3 regions of the Streptomyces chromofuscus genome follow, and region 3 is predicted to be linked to each of the others. Evidence: riboswitches for the same ligand, from Rfam matches in the RefSeq annotation. Region 3 holds a riboswitch; each other region holds the start of a gene.
The links. Region 3 has a riboswitch for cyclic di-AMP ahead of IPT68_RS05360 (C40 family peptidase). Riboswitches for the same ligand answer to the same signal wherever they lie in the genome.
Positions count from the first base shown of each region.

Region 1: linked by a shared signal. The riboswitch ahead of IPT68_RS15030 (LysM peptidoglycan-binding domain-containing protein) and the one ahead of IPT68_RS05360 (C40 family peptidase) in region 3 are both predicted to bind cyclic di-AMP.
Region 2: linked by a shared signal. The riboswitch ahead of IPT68_RS21975 (C40 family peptidase) and the one ahead of IPT68_RS05360 (C40 family peptidase) in region 3 are both predicted to bind cyclic di-AMP.

Region 1 covers NZ_CP063374.1:3,356,742-3,361,266, forward strand. The annotation lists gene IPT68_RS15020 (FtsB family cell division protein) at 1-95, opposite strand, end outside; gene eno (phosphopyruvate hydratase) at 258-1,538, opposite strand; gene IPT68_RS15030 (LysM peptidoglycan-binding domain-containing protein) at 2,290-2,988, opposite strand; cyclic di-AMP (ydaO/yuaA leader) riboswitch at 2,993-3,172, opposite strand; gene IPT68_RS15035 (LysM peptidoglycan-binding domain-containing protein) at 3,401-4,501, opposite strand.
Region 2 covers NZ_CP063374.1:4,842,251-4,846,775, forward strand. The annotation lists gene IPT68_RS21970 (hypothetical protein) at 486-839, shown strand; gene IPT68_RS21975 (C40 family peptidase) at 917-2,122, opposite strand; cyclic di-AMP (ydaO/yuaA leader) riboswitch at 2,131-2,296, opposite strand; gene pcrA (DNA helicase PcrA) at 2,607-4,525, shown strand, end outside.
Region 3 covers NZ_CP063374.1:1,198,549-1,203,073, reverse strand. The annotation lists gene IPT68_RS05375 (helix-turn-helix domain-containing protein) at 1-758, opposite strand, end outside; gene IPT68_RS05370 (ATP-binding protein) at 971-1,429, shown strand; partial or broken gene IPT68_RS05365 (YbaB/EbfC family nucleoid-associated protein) at 1,909-1,995, opposite strand; gene IPT68_RS05360 (C40 family peptidase) at 2,407-2,880, opposite strand; cyclic di-AMP (ydaO/yuaA leader) riboswitch at 2,884-3,086, opposite strand; gene IPT68_RS05355 (hypothetical protein) at 3,436-3,744, opposite strand; partial or broken gene IPT68_RS05350 (ATP-dependent Clp protease proteolytic subunit) at 3,752-4,114, opposite strand; gene IPT68_RS05345 (ABC transporter permease) at 4,242-4,525, opposite strand, start outside.

The DNA of each region.
Region 1 (4,525 bases), 2.2 Mb from region 3:
CGGGTCTGCGAGCGGTAGACGCGCGCCGCGGTCTGCTCACCGAGCAGCCGGATCCTGGTCGCGGTGGAGAAACGGTCGCGTTCCTTCACGGCCATCTGGCTCTCGCCTCCCCATGCCTGCGTGTGCACACGCGCGTACGTCCCCGCACACGGTACGGGACCGGGTGCGGGGACGTACGTACGACGCTTCCTACGAGGGCGTCACTCGGCCGTCGAAGGCGCTTTGGCCCTTCGCAGGAGTTCAGCCCTCGAAGGCGCTCAGCCCTTGAAGCGCGGGAAGGCGCTGCGGCCGGCGTACACCGCGGCGTCGTCGAGGATCTCCTCGATGCGCAGCAGCTGGTTGTACTTGGCGACGCGCTCGGAGCGGGCCGGGGCGCCGGTCTTGATCTGGCCGCAGTTGGTGGCGACGGCGAGGTCGGCGATGGTGACGTCCTCGGTCTCGCCGGAGCGGTGGGACATCATGCACTTGAAGCCGTTGCGCTGGGCCAGCTCCACGGCGTCCAGGGTCTCGGTCAGCGAGCCGATCTGGTTGACCTTGACGAGCAGCGCGTTGCCCGCGCCCTCCTCGATGCCCCGGGCCAGACGCTCCGGGTTGGTGACGAACAGGTCGTCGCCGACGAGCTGGACCTTGTCACCGAGCTTGGCGGTGATGGTCTTCCAGCCCTCCCAGTCGTCCTCGAACAGCGGGTCCTCGATGGAGACCAGCGGGTACGCCGCGACCAGCTCGGCGTAGTACTCGGTCATCTCGGCGGCCGAGCGCTCCTTGCCCTCGAAGACGTAGGAGCCGTCCTTGTAGAACTCGGACGCGGCCACGTCGAGGGCGAGGGCGATCTGCTCGCCGGGGGCGTAGCCGGCCTCCTTGATGGCCTCGAGGATGAGGTCGAGGGCCTCGCGGTTGGAGCCGAGGTTGGGGGCGAAGCCGCCCTCGTCGCCGAGGCCGGTGGACAGGCCCTTGTTCTTCAGGACCTTCTTCAGGGTGTGGTAGACCTCGGCGCCCCAGCGCAGCGCCTCGGAGAAGGACTCCGCGCCGATCGGGGCGATCATGAACTCCTGGATGTCCACGTTGGAGTCGGCGTGCGAGCCGCCGTTCAGGATGTTCATCATCGGCACCGGCAGCAGGTGCGCGTTCGGGCCGCCCAGGTAGCGGAACAGCGGCAGGTCGCTGGCCTCGGAGGCGGCGTGGGCGACGGCGAGCGAGACGCCGAGGATGGCGTTGGCGCCGAGGGAGCCCTTGTTGTCGGTGGCGTCCAGGTCGAACATCGCCTGGTCGATCAGGCGCTGCTCGGTGGCGTCGTAGCCGACCAGCTCAGGGCCGATCTGCTCGATGACGGCGAGGACGGCCTTCTCGACGCCCTTGCCGAGGTAGCGGTTGGGGTCGCCGTCGCGGAGCTCGATGGCCTCGAAGGCGCCGGTGGAAGCGCCGGACGGAACGGCGGCACGACCCGTGCTGCCGTCGTCGAGGCCGACCTCGACCTCGACCGTGGGGTTGCCTCGGGAGTCCAGGATTTCCCGGGCTACGACGACGTCGATGGACGGCACGAGCATCTCCTTCGTGGATGTGACGCGGTTTAGCAGGACCGCAGCGGCTCTGCGAGACGAGCCTAACCGGCTCCGTGCGATCGGCCAGCCGGTCGCCCACCTCATGGACGGAACCGAGAGTAAATTGTTTCCGAACGGAACAAAGACGGGGTCACAAGTGGGCGGCACGAAGAGGTGATGGGGAGGGCGGGCGTCGGTGGTGAGGGGCGCCGACGGTGGGGGCGTCGACCGCGGCGGCGACGGGGTGGGGCGTCGGCGGGAGGCGCATGTGGCGGCGGGAGATGCCGGTGGCGGCGGAGGGCGTCGGTGGAGGAGGAGGCGTCGGCAGGAGACGCCGGTGGGGGCGCGGAGGGCGTCGGGCGGGGGCAGCGGGCTCCGGCGGATGACGCCGGTGGGCGCAAGAGGCGCCGATTGACGGCAGAGGACGCCGACGGGCGCAAGACGCGCCGGTGGCGACAGAGGCCGCCAACGGGCGCAGAGGCATCGGTGACGGCAGAGGCTTCGACGGGAGACGTCAGGTGGCGGCGAAGGGCCTCGGCGACGACAGCAGGCTTCGACGGAGACCTGAGCGGGCGCGTAGCGGACGAGTGAGCCGGTGACGCGAAAAGCCCCGCCCCGGCGCGTGCGGGGGAACACGCACCGGGGCGGGGGACCCGTGGGGACGGGGGGTAGCCCTCACGGGAGCCTCTCGGGGCCTCCAGCATGGCGGCCCCTCATGTGAGGGCGCTGTGGGTCTGCTGCGAAACCCCTCTTACTTCAGGTGCAGCTGCTGACCCGGGAAGATGAGGTCGGCGTCGTCGACGATGTCCTTGTTCAGCTGGAACAGCTTCTCCCAGCCGCCCTCGACGTCGTGCTCGGCGGCGATGGTGCTGAGGGTGTCGCCCTCGACGACCTTGTACTCGCCGTCGCCCTTCTCGACCTTCTGACCGGTCGGCGTGGTGACCGTCTCCTTGGCGGCCGGGCGCTCCTGCGAACGGGAGGCCGACTGCTGCTCGGTCGCACGCGTGCTGGTCTCGGCGCTCTGCTCGGTGCTCTGCGAGGAGCCGCTGTCGGTGGAGCCGCCGCCGGTGTAGGTGGCGTTCGACAGGCCCGTGCCGCAGACCGGCCAGGCGCCCTTGCCCTGACCCGCGAGCACCTTCTCGGCGATCTGGATCTGCTGCTCCTTGGAGGCCTGGTCGGCCGTGGCGGCGTACTGGGTACCGCCGTACGCGGCCCACGTCGAGGCGGAGAACTGCAGACCGCCGTAGTAGCCGTTACCGGTGTTGATGGACCAGTTGCCGCCGGACTCGCACTGGGCGACGGCGTCCCACTCGGCGGCGGTCGCGGCGGAGGCGCTGCCGGCCGCCATCAGCGGCGCGGCGACGGCGGCGGCGCCGGTGACGCCGACGGCGGCGATGGCGCGAACGGTCTTGGACGGACGACGGTGCTTGCCCTTGCCGGAAAACAGCATGGTTGGGTCCCCTCACCGACGCCTGCGAGGTGAGCTGTCGGGTTCGGGCCGGTTGAGTTGCCCGGCCACACCTCCGTGGGAGGCGCGGCTTCACCCCGAGCCGGTTCCGGCGCTGAGTCTCCTCAACTGCCGGACCCGGCACTTACCTTGGGTCCCCCGCTCCTGCCTACGGCGCTTGACGCGACGACTGTTCCCGGGCGGCCGCTGGCAGGATTCGGCGTTACGGCTGCCGGGGCTCGCATTGGCGAGCGGTCATGACCGTAGACAGGCGATCGGCGGAATTTCAAAGACGATCAGGGCTTCTGAGACTCATCCCACACTTTCGCCAAACCGGACATTCGGCTCGAAGTGTGACGTGAACTCCCGCTGCTCCCGGGCCGTTTCCGAGCCGCCCTCCGGCTCGCCCTCTGGTCTACTTTCCGCCCGTTTCGCCCCTTACCTCCAGCGTCTGACCGGGCCGGATGAGGTCGGGGTCGGTGCCGAGGGAGTCCTTGTTCCCGGCGTAGAGCGCGGACCATCCGCCGTGCACGCCAAGGGAGTCGGCGATCCCCGAGAGACTGTCGCCCTCCTGGACCGTGTACGAACCGCCGGCGGCCGCACGGGGGGTGGCACCGTCACGCGAGGCGTGCCGCCCGGTCGATTCGGCGCCCCGGCCGCCGGCCGGCTCCTCGTTCGCACTGCTCCCGCGGTGCTTGCCGGTGCCGAGGGAGCCCGTGTCGGTGAGGCTGGACCTGTTCGGCGTGCTCCACGACAGCCCTGAAGACGGCGAGCTTTTCGGGGATTTGCCCGATTCCGTCGGCGATTGACCCGCCCCGGGCGATTCGGCGGAACCGGAGGAGGGGATGGAGTGGGAAGGCCTGGAGGTGATGGAGCCGGCGGAAGGGGTGGATTTGGCGGATTCGCCGGAATCAGTGGATGTGGCGGAATCCGTGGGCCTATTGGACTTGTTGGATCCATTCGAGCCGTTCGAACCGCTGGAGCGGCCCGACGCGCCGTCGATGTCGCCGGAGCGGGCGCCACCGGATGAATGGGACAAGCCAAGCGAGTTGGACAGACTTCCCGAACCGCCCGATATCGTACCCACCGGCGTACTCGACGCGTCACCGGCCACGCCCGTGTCGACCACAGCCGCCTCGGAGTCGGTGTCGAGCCCCACGAGCGGACCGCAGGTCGCCCACGCGCCGACACCCTGGTCCGCGAGGACCTTCTCGGCCACGGCGATCTGCTGCGAACGGCTGGCCTGGTCCGCTCTCGCCGCGTAGGTGAGGCCGCCGTACTTCTCCCAGTCGTCCTGGGAGAGTTGCAGCCCGCCGTAGTACCCGTTGCCCGTGTCGGCGCTCCAGGAGCCGCCGGTCTCGCACTCGGCGACCCGGTCCCAGGTCGTCCCGCTGGCCGCGCTCGCGCCGGTGGCGCCGAGAAGGGGGATGGCGATGGCGGAGCCGGTCACCCCGGCCGCGACGACAAGGGCGGGCGCCTGGCGGGGGCGACGGTGACGACCGTTCCCGGAAAGCATGCGGGGACCTTTCGCAAGACAACA
Region 2 (4,525 bases), 3.6 Mb from region 3:
GTGGACGTACGACCGCCCGGGGCGGTTGACGCGTCCGGCGGCGCCCCGCGCAGGGGAAGCGGGGCGCCGCCGGACCTTCTCGGCGGTGGTGCCCGGCTGCCGCCTTTGGCCAGGGCGGCGGTGGGGAGCCGGTCACCTGGTGGAGGACGCTAAGCCCGGGCGTGACGGCGCGGTGACGCCTTGTGCGGAAGTGGCGGCAGGGGACCGGTGGGTGACCGTATGTGACCGTGATCCCGGTCCGGGGCGGTCGCCTTGACGCAGGGCGATGACCGATGCGGCGATTTCCTGGGCGGATGTGGCCGCGAGGCTGCTATGGCGCGCATATATGCAGTCACCGTGCGGCCCGTACGCAGTCACCGTGTGCTCGACCGGGAGGTTCCGGGCAGCCCGTGGCCGCGGCCCGGTGCCGGGCGGCCCGGAACGCCCCCAGAAGGTCTCCGTACCCCCCTGCTGGGGCCTCAGTACCTCCTGATTAGGCTCCGGCCATGGACGTACTCATCCACCTCTTCGTCGGCCTGCACATCATCGGCATCGCCTCCCTCCTCGGTGGTTTCCTCACCCAGATGAAGGCGATGGGGGCCGGCACCGCGCGATTCGTCCCGGCGATGCTGCACGGCGCGCTGACCATGCTGGTCACCGGCGTGATCCTGGTCGGCCTGAACCAGGCCGACGACCAGCCCGTCGACAACATCAAGATCGGTGTGAAGCTGGCCCTGCTGATCGTGATCCTCGGCCTCGTCTACGTGAAACGGGACGACGAAAAGGTGGACAAGGGCATGTTCGGCCTGGTGGGGCTTCTCACCACGGCGAACGTCTTCATCGCCGTGCTCTGGACCTGACGTCCCGCCGTACGCGCGCGTGCCGCACACACCGCCGCACGCGCGCGTGCCCGTCGTTCGCCTCCCGGCGCCCGGTGTCAGGCCGGGCGGACGACGCTGTGGATGGAGGACTCGCCGTCGTAGTAGACCGACTCCTCGCGGACGTACGTGCCCGGCTTCGGAGCGTGGATCATCATGCCGTTGCCGATGTAGATGCCGACGTGGGTGACGTCGTCGTAGAAGAAGATCAGGTCGCCCGGCTGGGCGGCGGCGAGGGAGACCGTCGTGCCGGCGTTGACCTGGTCGTAGGTGGTGCGGGGCAGGCTGACGTCGGCGGCCTTCCACGCGGCCTGCGTGAGGCCAGAGCAGTCGTAGGAGTCGGGTCCGGTGGCACCCCACACGTACGGCTTGCCGATCTGCGCGCGGGCGAAGGCGAGCGCCTTCTCGGCCTTGGTGCCGTACGAGGAGTCCGACACGGAGGTGCCGGAACCGGACTCGGTGGTGGTCGACGAACCGCTGCCGGCCGACTCCTGCGTCTGCTCCTGGGCCAGCTCCTGCTCCTGCTGCGCCGCTTCCTGGCGTCGCTGCTCCTCCGCCTCCGCCTGCTGCCGGGCGAGCTCGGCGGCCTTGCGCGCGGCCTCCTCCTGCTTCTCCTTCTCGATCGCCGCGAGGCGGGCCTTCTCCTCGGCGGTCAGCTCCGACAGCAGGTCCCGCGCGTCGGCGAGCTTCTTCTGGACGGTGGCCTTCGCCGTCCGCAGCTCGTCCTGCGACTCGGTGAGCGTCGCCAGGCTCTCGGTGGCCTCCTGGCGCTTCTGCATCGTCGCCGACTGCTCGGTGAAGTACTCGTCGACCGCGCTCTTCTGATGGCTGGTCAGCCGGCCCATCAGCTGGGTCTGGTCGAAGTAGTCCTGCGGGGAGTCGGCGAGCAGGAAGGTGGCGGTGTCGGGGACGGACGCGCCGGTGCGGTACTGGGCGGCGGCGTACGCCCCCAGCTCCTCGCGCGCCTCGTTCAGCTTCTGCGTGCGCTGGGCGACGTCGTCCAGGAGCGTGTCGACGTGCTTGCGCTGCTTCGCGGTCCGCTCCTTGGCCGCGTTGTACTTCTCTGTCGCCGACTCCGCCTGGCGGTAGAGATCGTCGACCTTCTTCTCGACCTCTTCCAGGCTCGGCTTGTCGTCGGCCGAGGGTGCGGCGTTGGCGGTCTGGGAGAGCAGGGCCACGGAAGTCAGGGCAGCGGTGGCCAGGGCGGGGGTCCGTATGCCTGCTACCCGCGCGCCCGCGGGGCGCGACTTGCGGTGCGACGCCAAAGGAGGCGACTCCTTCCATCTGCCGCCTACCGGGTTAGCTGTCGGGTTCGGGCGGGTGGTTCGGAAGGGTTGCCCTACGGTCCGCTCCGGGTGGGAGCCGGCCGATTCACCCCAGGTTCGGTTGGGTCCCCGGCTCCGGCCGCCTGGGCGCACCGGACTCGGCGGAGGCCGCGCGGCCCGGCGACGTTCGCCGGTGGGGGTCGTGCGGCCTGACCGGCACGCTAGCCAACTCGTGTGGCCCCTGTGAAGGTTGGTGGGTGATATGCCCGATACATTTTCGTGACCTGCGGTCAGACGTCACGGCGCGCGTGAGATCGTGTTCGGACGGTGAGTGCCCGGTCGGCGTGGGGGCGGGGCAGGGCGTCCCGCGGGTGGCCCGCCTGTGACGCCCGTCTCCCTCCGGGACCTCGTTCCGCGTCCCGGCCCGGGGATGTTCTCGAGGAGGCCGCGGGTTGTCAGTGGGGCACCCTAGACTCGGAGAGCGATGAGCAGCCTCTTTGACGACAGCTTCCTGGCGGACCTCCAGGCCCCGCGGGCCCATGAGGAGCCTCCGCCGCCGCCCGAGGACGATTACGCTCCGGAGCCGGTTCCGGACGATCTGTTCGACGGGAAGTTCGACGTGCCCCGGGACCGGGACGCCTACTACCGAGACGGCGCCCATCGCCCCGCCGTGGACGCCGCCGCGCTCCTGGAAGGGCTGAACGACAACCAGCGCGCCGCTGTCGTCCACTCCGGCTCCCCCCTGCTCATCGTGGCCGGCGCCGGCTCCGGCAAGACGCGGGTCCTCACCCACCGCATCGCCCACCTCCTCGCCGAGCGGGGGGTGCACCCGGGCCAGATCCTCGCGATCACCTTCACCAACAAAGCCGCGGGCGAGATGAAGGAGCGCGTCGAGCAGCTCGTCGGCCCGCGCGCGAACGCCATGTGGGTGATGACCTTCCACAGCGCGTGCGTGCGCATCCTGCGCCGCGAGTCCAAGAGGCTCGGCTTCACCTCGTCCTTCTCGATCTACGACGCAGCCGACAGCAAGCGCCTGATGTCCCTGGTCTGCCGCGACCTGGACCTCGACCCCAAGCGCTTCCCGCCCAAGTCCTTCAGCGCCAAGATCAGCAACCTGAAGAACGAGCTGATCGACGAGGAGGACTTCGCCGCCCAGGCCGCCGACGGCTTCGAGAAGACCCTCGCCCAGGCGTACGCGCTGTACCAGTCACGCCTGCGCGAGGCGAACGCCCTCGACTTCGACGACCTGATCATGACGACGGTCAACCTGCTCCGCGCGTTCCCGGACGTCGCCGAGCACTACCGCCGCCGCTTCCGGCACGTCCTCGTCGACGAGTACCAGGACACCAACCACGCCCAGTACGCCCTCGTCCGCGAGCTCGTCGGCACCGGCGCGCACGACGAGGACGTACCGCCCGGCGAGGACGACCTGCCGCCCGCCGAGCTGTGCGTGGTGGGTGACGCCGACCAGTCCATCTACGCCTTCCGCGGCGCGACGATCCGCAACATCCTCCAGTTCGAGGAGGACTACCCGGACGCGACGACGATCCTGCTGGAGCAGAACTACCGCTCCACCCAGACGATCCTCTCCGCGGCCAACGCCGTCATCGAGCGCAACGAGTCCCGTCGCCCCAAGAACCTGTGGACGAACGCGGGCGCGGGCGCGCGCATCACCGGCTATGCCGCCGACACCGAGCACGACGAGGCGCAGTTCGTCGCCGACGAGATAGACCGCCTCACGGACGCCGGCGAGGCGAAGGCCGGCGACGTCGCCGTGTTCTACCGCACCAACGCCCAGTCCCGTGTCTTCGAGGAGATCTTCATCCGCGTCGGCCTGCCCTACAAGGTCGTCGGCGGCGTCCGCTTCTACGAGCGCAAGGAGGTCCGGGACGTCCTGGCCTACCTGCGGGTGCTGGCCAACCCGGAGGACTCGGTGCCGCTGCGCCGCATCCTCAACGTGCCCAAGCGGGGCATCGGAGACCGCGCCGAGGCGATGATCGACGCCCTCTCCCAGCGCGAGAAGATCAGCTTCCCGCAGGCGCTGAAGCGGGTCGACGAGGCGTACGGCATGGCCGCGCGGTCGACGAACGCCGTGAAGCGGTTCAACACGCTGATGGAGGACCTCCGCACGATCGTCGAGTCCGGCGCCGGACCGGCGACGATCCTGGAAGCCGTGCTCGAACGCACCGGCTACCTCGCCGAGTTGCAGGCCTCCACCGACCCGCAGGACGAGACCCGGATCGAGAACCTTCAGGAACTCGCCGCCGTCGCCCTGGAGTTCGAGCAGGAGCGAGGTGAGGGCGAGGCGGGCACGCTGGCCGACTTCCTGGAGCAGGTCGCGCTGGTCGCCGACTCCGACCAGATCCCGGACGAGGAGGACGGCGACGGCGTCATCACCCTGAT
Region 3 (4,525 bases):
TCTTTCCTTTCGAGGTAGAGGCTACTCGTCAAGTGGTCGAGAACCACAACATCCAGATCAGAAGTGCTCGAAAATGAGAAGATAACGAAAGGCCCCGTGATGCCGATGTGCGCCCCCGCCGCGAAGGGCAGCACTTGCAGGCGCACTTGGGGCAGTCGCGCGGCCTCCACGAGCCGCTCCAGCTGGCGCGCCATCACCTCGGGGCCGCCGACCTCCCGGCGCAGCACCGCCTCGTCGAGCACCGCGCTCAGCGTCAGCGGCGGCTGCGAACGCAGCACGTCCTGCCGGGCCAGACGTACCTCCACCAGGGCGTCCAGACGGTCCTCGTCGACGCCCTCCACCGCGGCGCGGGTCACGGCGCGGGCGTACTCGGGGGTCTGGAGCAGGCCCGGGACGACGGAGGTCTCCAGCGTGCGCATCGCGCCGGCCTGCGACTCCAGGCTGATGAAGTCCCGGTAGGTGGGGGGCAGCACCCCCTTGTAGGCGTGCCACCAGTGGTCCCGGCCGTGGCCGCCGCCGGAACCCGCCAAGGCCAGCAGGAGGTCCCTGAGCTGGGCGTCGTCCACCCCGTAGGCGTCCAGGAGTAACCGGACGTCGGCGGGTTTCACGCCGCTCGCGCCGGTCTCGATACGGCTCACTTTCGACTGGTGCCAGCCCACCAGGCGGGCCGCCTCACCGCTTGTGAGGCCCGCGCGGCCTCGCAGTGTGCGCAATTCGGCGCCCAGTTTCCGGCGGCGAACCGCGGGACCGTGCTGCATGGGCTACTCCCTACTCCCTCCGAGCCGCCCAAATACGCTCTGCCGTCGCAGAGTTCACCGCTTCGAGCGACAGATATATGCATATCTTGGTGGATCGCCACCGCTACCGGTCCGTGAGTGGCAGTCTGGCGAAGAAGCACCAGTCCGGGACCGTACTCGAACCATCCGCTCCGTGTCGGACTGCGGTCCCGTGGGAAAGGGACGACGTCGCCATGGCAGACCACCTGGAAGCATCCGTCACCCTGCCGAGCGATCCCGCCTCGGTCTCCGCCGCCCGCACCTACGTCGTCAGCACCCTGGCGGAATGGGGACTGCCGCCGGAGACGGAGGCGGCCGACACGATCCGGCTCATCGTCTCCGAACTCGCCACCAACGCCGTCCAGCACACCCTCGGTCAGTCGCCCACCTTCACGGTCGCCATGGAGCTCGACCGCGACGAGCAGCTTCGCATCGGCGTGACCGACAGTCACCCCCGTTTCCCGAAGCGGCTCCCGGCCGCCGTCCAGCAGGACAACGGCCGCGGTCTGGTCATCATCCGCTGGCTGACCGCCGAGTGCGGCGGCCGTCTGAGAGTCCGCCCGACCCGTGAGGGGGGCAAGACGGTCTCCATCGAGCTGCCGTGGACGGTACCGGCACGACCGATCCCGCTGGCGGGCCAGCAGGAGACTTAGGCCGCCGGCGAGCGGGGTCAGTGTGCCGGGGTGGGCGTCGCCGGTGTCGGGTCAGGAGTCGTCGTCTTCCGGGCCAGGGGGGCATTGTCGCCCTCGGGCCAATCCTCGGAGGCCACCGCGTCAGACGTCGTCGGCTCCCGGCCCGGGCGCCGGCCGCTTCCGGGCCGGGCGTCGTCGTCCACGGCCGAGCGTCGTCGGCCTCGGAGTGGGCATCGTCCGCTTCCGGGCCGGGCGTCGGCCGTTCTCCGGCCGGGTGCGGGCCGCTGGGCGCGGCGGAGGCGTTGTGGAGCAGGGCGTGGGGGCCGTCTCGCCGGAGTGGTGCGGGATCGAGATCGTCCGGCGCACCGAGCCGCCGACAGCGGGGGCACCCAGACCGGCGTGGCCGCCGTACGCGCCACCAGCTCCGGTACGACCCTCATCCCGAGCCCGCACCGACCGGCGCGCACACCACGGCGTCCCCGGTGTCGCGGTCGGCGCCGCAGACCGGGGATCCCACCGCCGCCCAGCCCCTGCGCCAGCGGGCCCAGCTTCTGCCGCTGGAGGGTCTGCGCGTTCTCGTTGGCCGCGGGCCGGCGACGCACCCGCGTGGGGCGGTGTCGGACCGACGCCCTGCCGGGTCGGATGGTCCGGCGCCCTGCTGAGCGCAGCCTCTGCCGCTGGAGGGTCTGCGCGTTCTCGTTGGCCGCGGGCCGGCGACGCACCCGCGTGGGGCGGTGTCGGACCGACGCCCTGCCGGGTCGGATGGTCCGGCGCCCTGCTGAGCGGTGGCTGCCCGGCCGGGAGCCGGCGCCGCCGAGGGCATGACGGCTGCTGCTGGGCAGGCCGCAGGCCGCTCGCGCCCTGGAGGGCGGCACGGGCGCCGCGCTGACGGTGCTGGGTGCCGCCGCCCCGCCACGGGAGGCGGGACGCGGCCTGAGCCCGCGTCAGGGGCCGGGACGGCGGCGGCGCGTCAGGGGCGCCACCACCGCCCCCAAGGGTTACTTGACGCGGCCGTACCACACGCTCTTCGTCCAGATCTTCTGCAGCCTCACCACGTCCCCGGTCTTCGGGGCGTGCCAGATCTTCCCCTTACCGGCGTAGATCCCGACGTGGTACACGTTCGACCCCGAGTGGAAAAACACGAGGTCGCCGGCCTTGCGGCTCCTCGCCGAGATGTGACGGGTCTTGTTGTACTGCTGAGCGGCCGTGCGGGGCAGCTTCTTGCCCGCCTTCTTGTACGAGTACAGCGTCAGGCCGGAGCAGTCGAACCGGCGCGGACCGGTGGCGCCCCACCTGTACGGGGAGCCCTTCTTCGAGGCCGCGACCTGGAGGGCCTTCGTCGCCGGCGTGGCGGCCGCGGCCTCCGGGGCGAAGCCCGGAGCCACGACGGAGCCGCCCACCGCGGCGAGGGTGAGGGCCGAGGCCGTACCGGCGCGGGCCATGAGCGACGGGACACGATTGAGCGCGGTCATGCGCAACCCTTCGTCAGCCGCCTGTGAAGGATGACCTGTCGGATTCGGGCTGGCGAAGTTGCCCGGCCGCGGTGTCGCGGCTTCACCCCAAGGGCCGCTCGGAACGTGTGCTCCGGCGACCCGTCGTGCTCGGGTCCTCCACTCCTGCCGATCCACTCCTGTCGACCGGTCATCCGGGCGGCGGCAGGATTCGGCGTCCGCCCGGACCGCCCCGCCGCGGTGGCGGGGGCTTGTCGTCAGTCAGGGATCTTGGCTTACACAAGTCCGAAAATCCCAACGCAACCGGGGATTTGTGGCGTTACTCACCACTCACCCGTTCGGGTGGACAGTCTGGTGTGCGAACAGGTGTCAAGGGCGCCGCGCCACCCCGGACCAGGGGCGGAAGGTCGCGTTCCGCCCGCAAGCAGGTCTCGCCGCGCAACCGCAAGGGCCCCGGAACAGCACGTCAGGATCCATCGGACGGCGGTAGCCCTTTTGGTCCCTGTCGACGGCTGTCCGGACGTCCCGCCGTGTCGCCTTGCGGTCCGCGGCGACGGCGGCTGTGCCGGCCGTGCCTCAACTGTCCGAGCGCGGTGGGACGGTGATCCGCGCCGTGCGGCGTTCGCCGTCCAGCACGCGCAGCGCCCGCGCAAGGGTTCGGGCGTGGAGTTCGGTCTCGCCCCGCTGGTGCATCAGCGCGAGCGCGTCGCGCAGTTCGGCGGCCCTGCGCACCAGCGCCTGTGCGGCGCGCAGTCCACGGTACGTGTCGCCGTCGTGCGCCGGGTTGATCCGGCTGAGCAGGTCGACGACGTCCAGGTAACGGTCGATCAGCTCGCCCTCGGCGCGGGTGAGGGCAGGCAGCGGCGGCAGCTCGGGCGGCAGCATCCGCGGCTCACCGCTCGCCGGGTGCCGGGCGGGTGGCCTTGCGGTCGGGGACGATCCGGTCGATCAGGCCGTACTCCAGGGCCTCCTGCGACGTGAGGATCCTGTCCCGCTCGATGTCCGCGCCGACCTGTGCACGGGTGCGCCCGGTGTGCCGTACGAGCAGCTCCTCCAGGCGGGTGCGCACCCACGCCAGCTCCTCCGCCGGGACCGCGAGATCACTCGCCCGTCCCTCGACGGGCTCGTGCAGCGCCGGCTGACTGAGCGCCATCCGGGCGCCGGGGAGGGCGCATCGCTTGCCCGGGGTGCCGGCGGCGAGCAGGACGGCGGCGGTCGATCCGGCCTGCCCGAGGCAGATCGTCTCCACGTCGCAGGCAGACAGGAAGTCGGCGAGCAACCGCCGGGCGGCAAGCAGCCGCAACAAGTCGCCGGGCGGCAAGCCCAGCGCGGCAAAAGGCCGTGCGCCCCGTCCGCTACGGCGGGGCGCACGGCGTTCGGGGTCAGCCGGCCGGCACCGGCCTCGGGGCGGCCGCGGTGTCGTCGGCGTGGGTCGTACGCGGCCTCAGCGTGCTGCCCAGCAGCACTGCCCCGAGCCCCAGCGCGGCCCACCAGGTGAGGGTCAGCGCCGGGCCCAGTGCCGCCGCTCCGTCGAAGTACGACACCGAGCGCAGCAGCGTCGTCCCGGCGCCGGGCGGCAGCCACTGGCCGATCGCCCCGGCCGGCTCGGGCAGCATCTGCGGTGCCGAACCCGCCCCCGAGAACGGGTTGCCGAGCAGCATCAGCA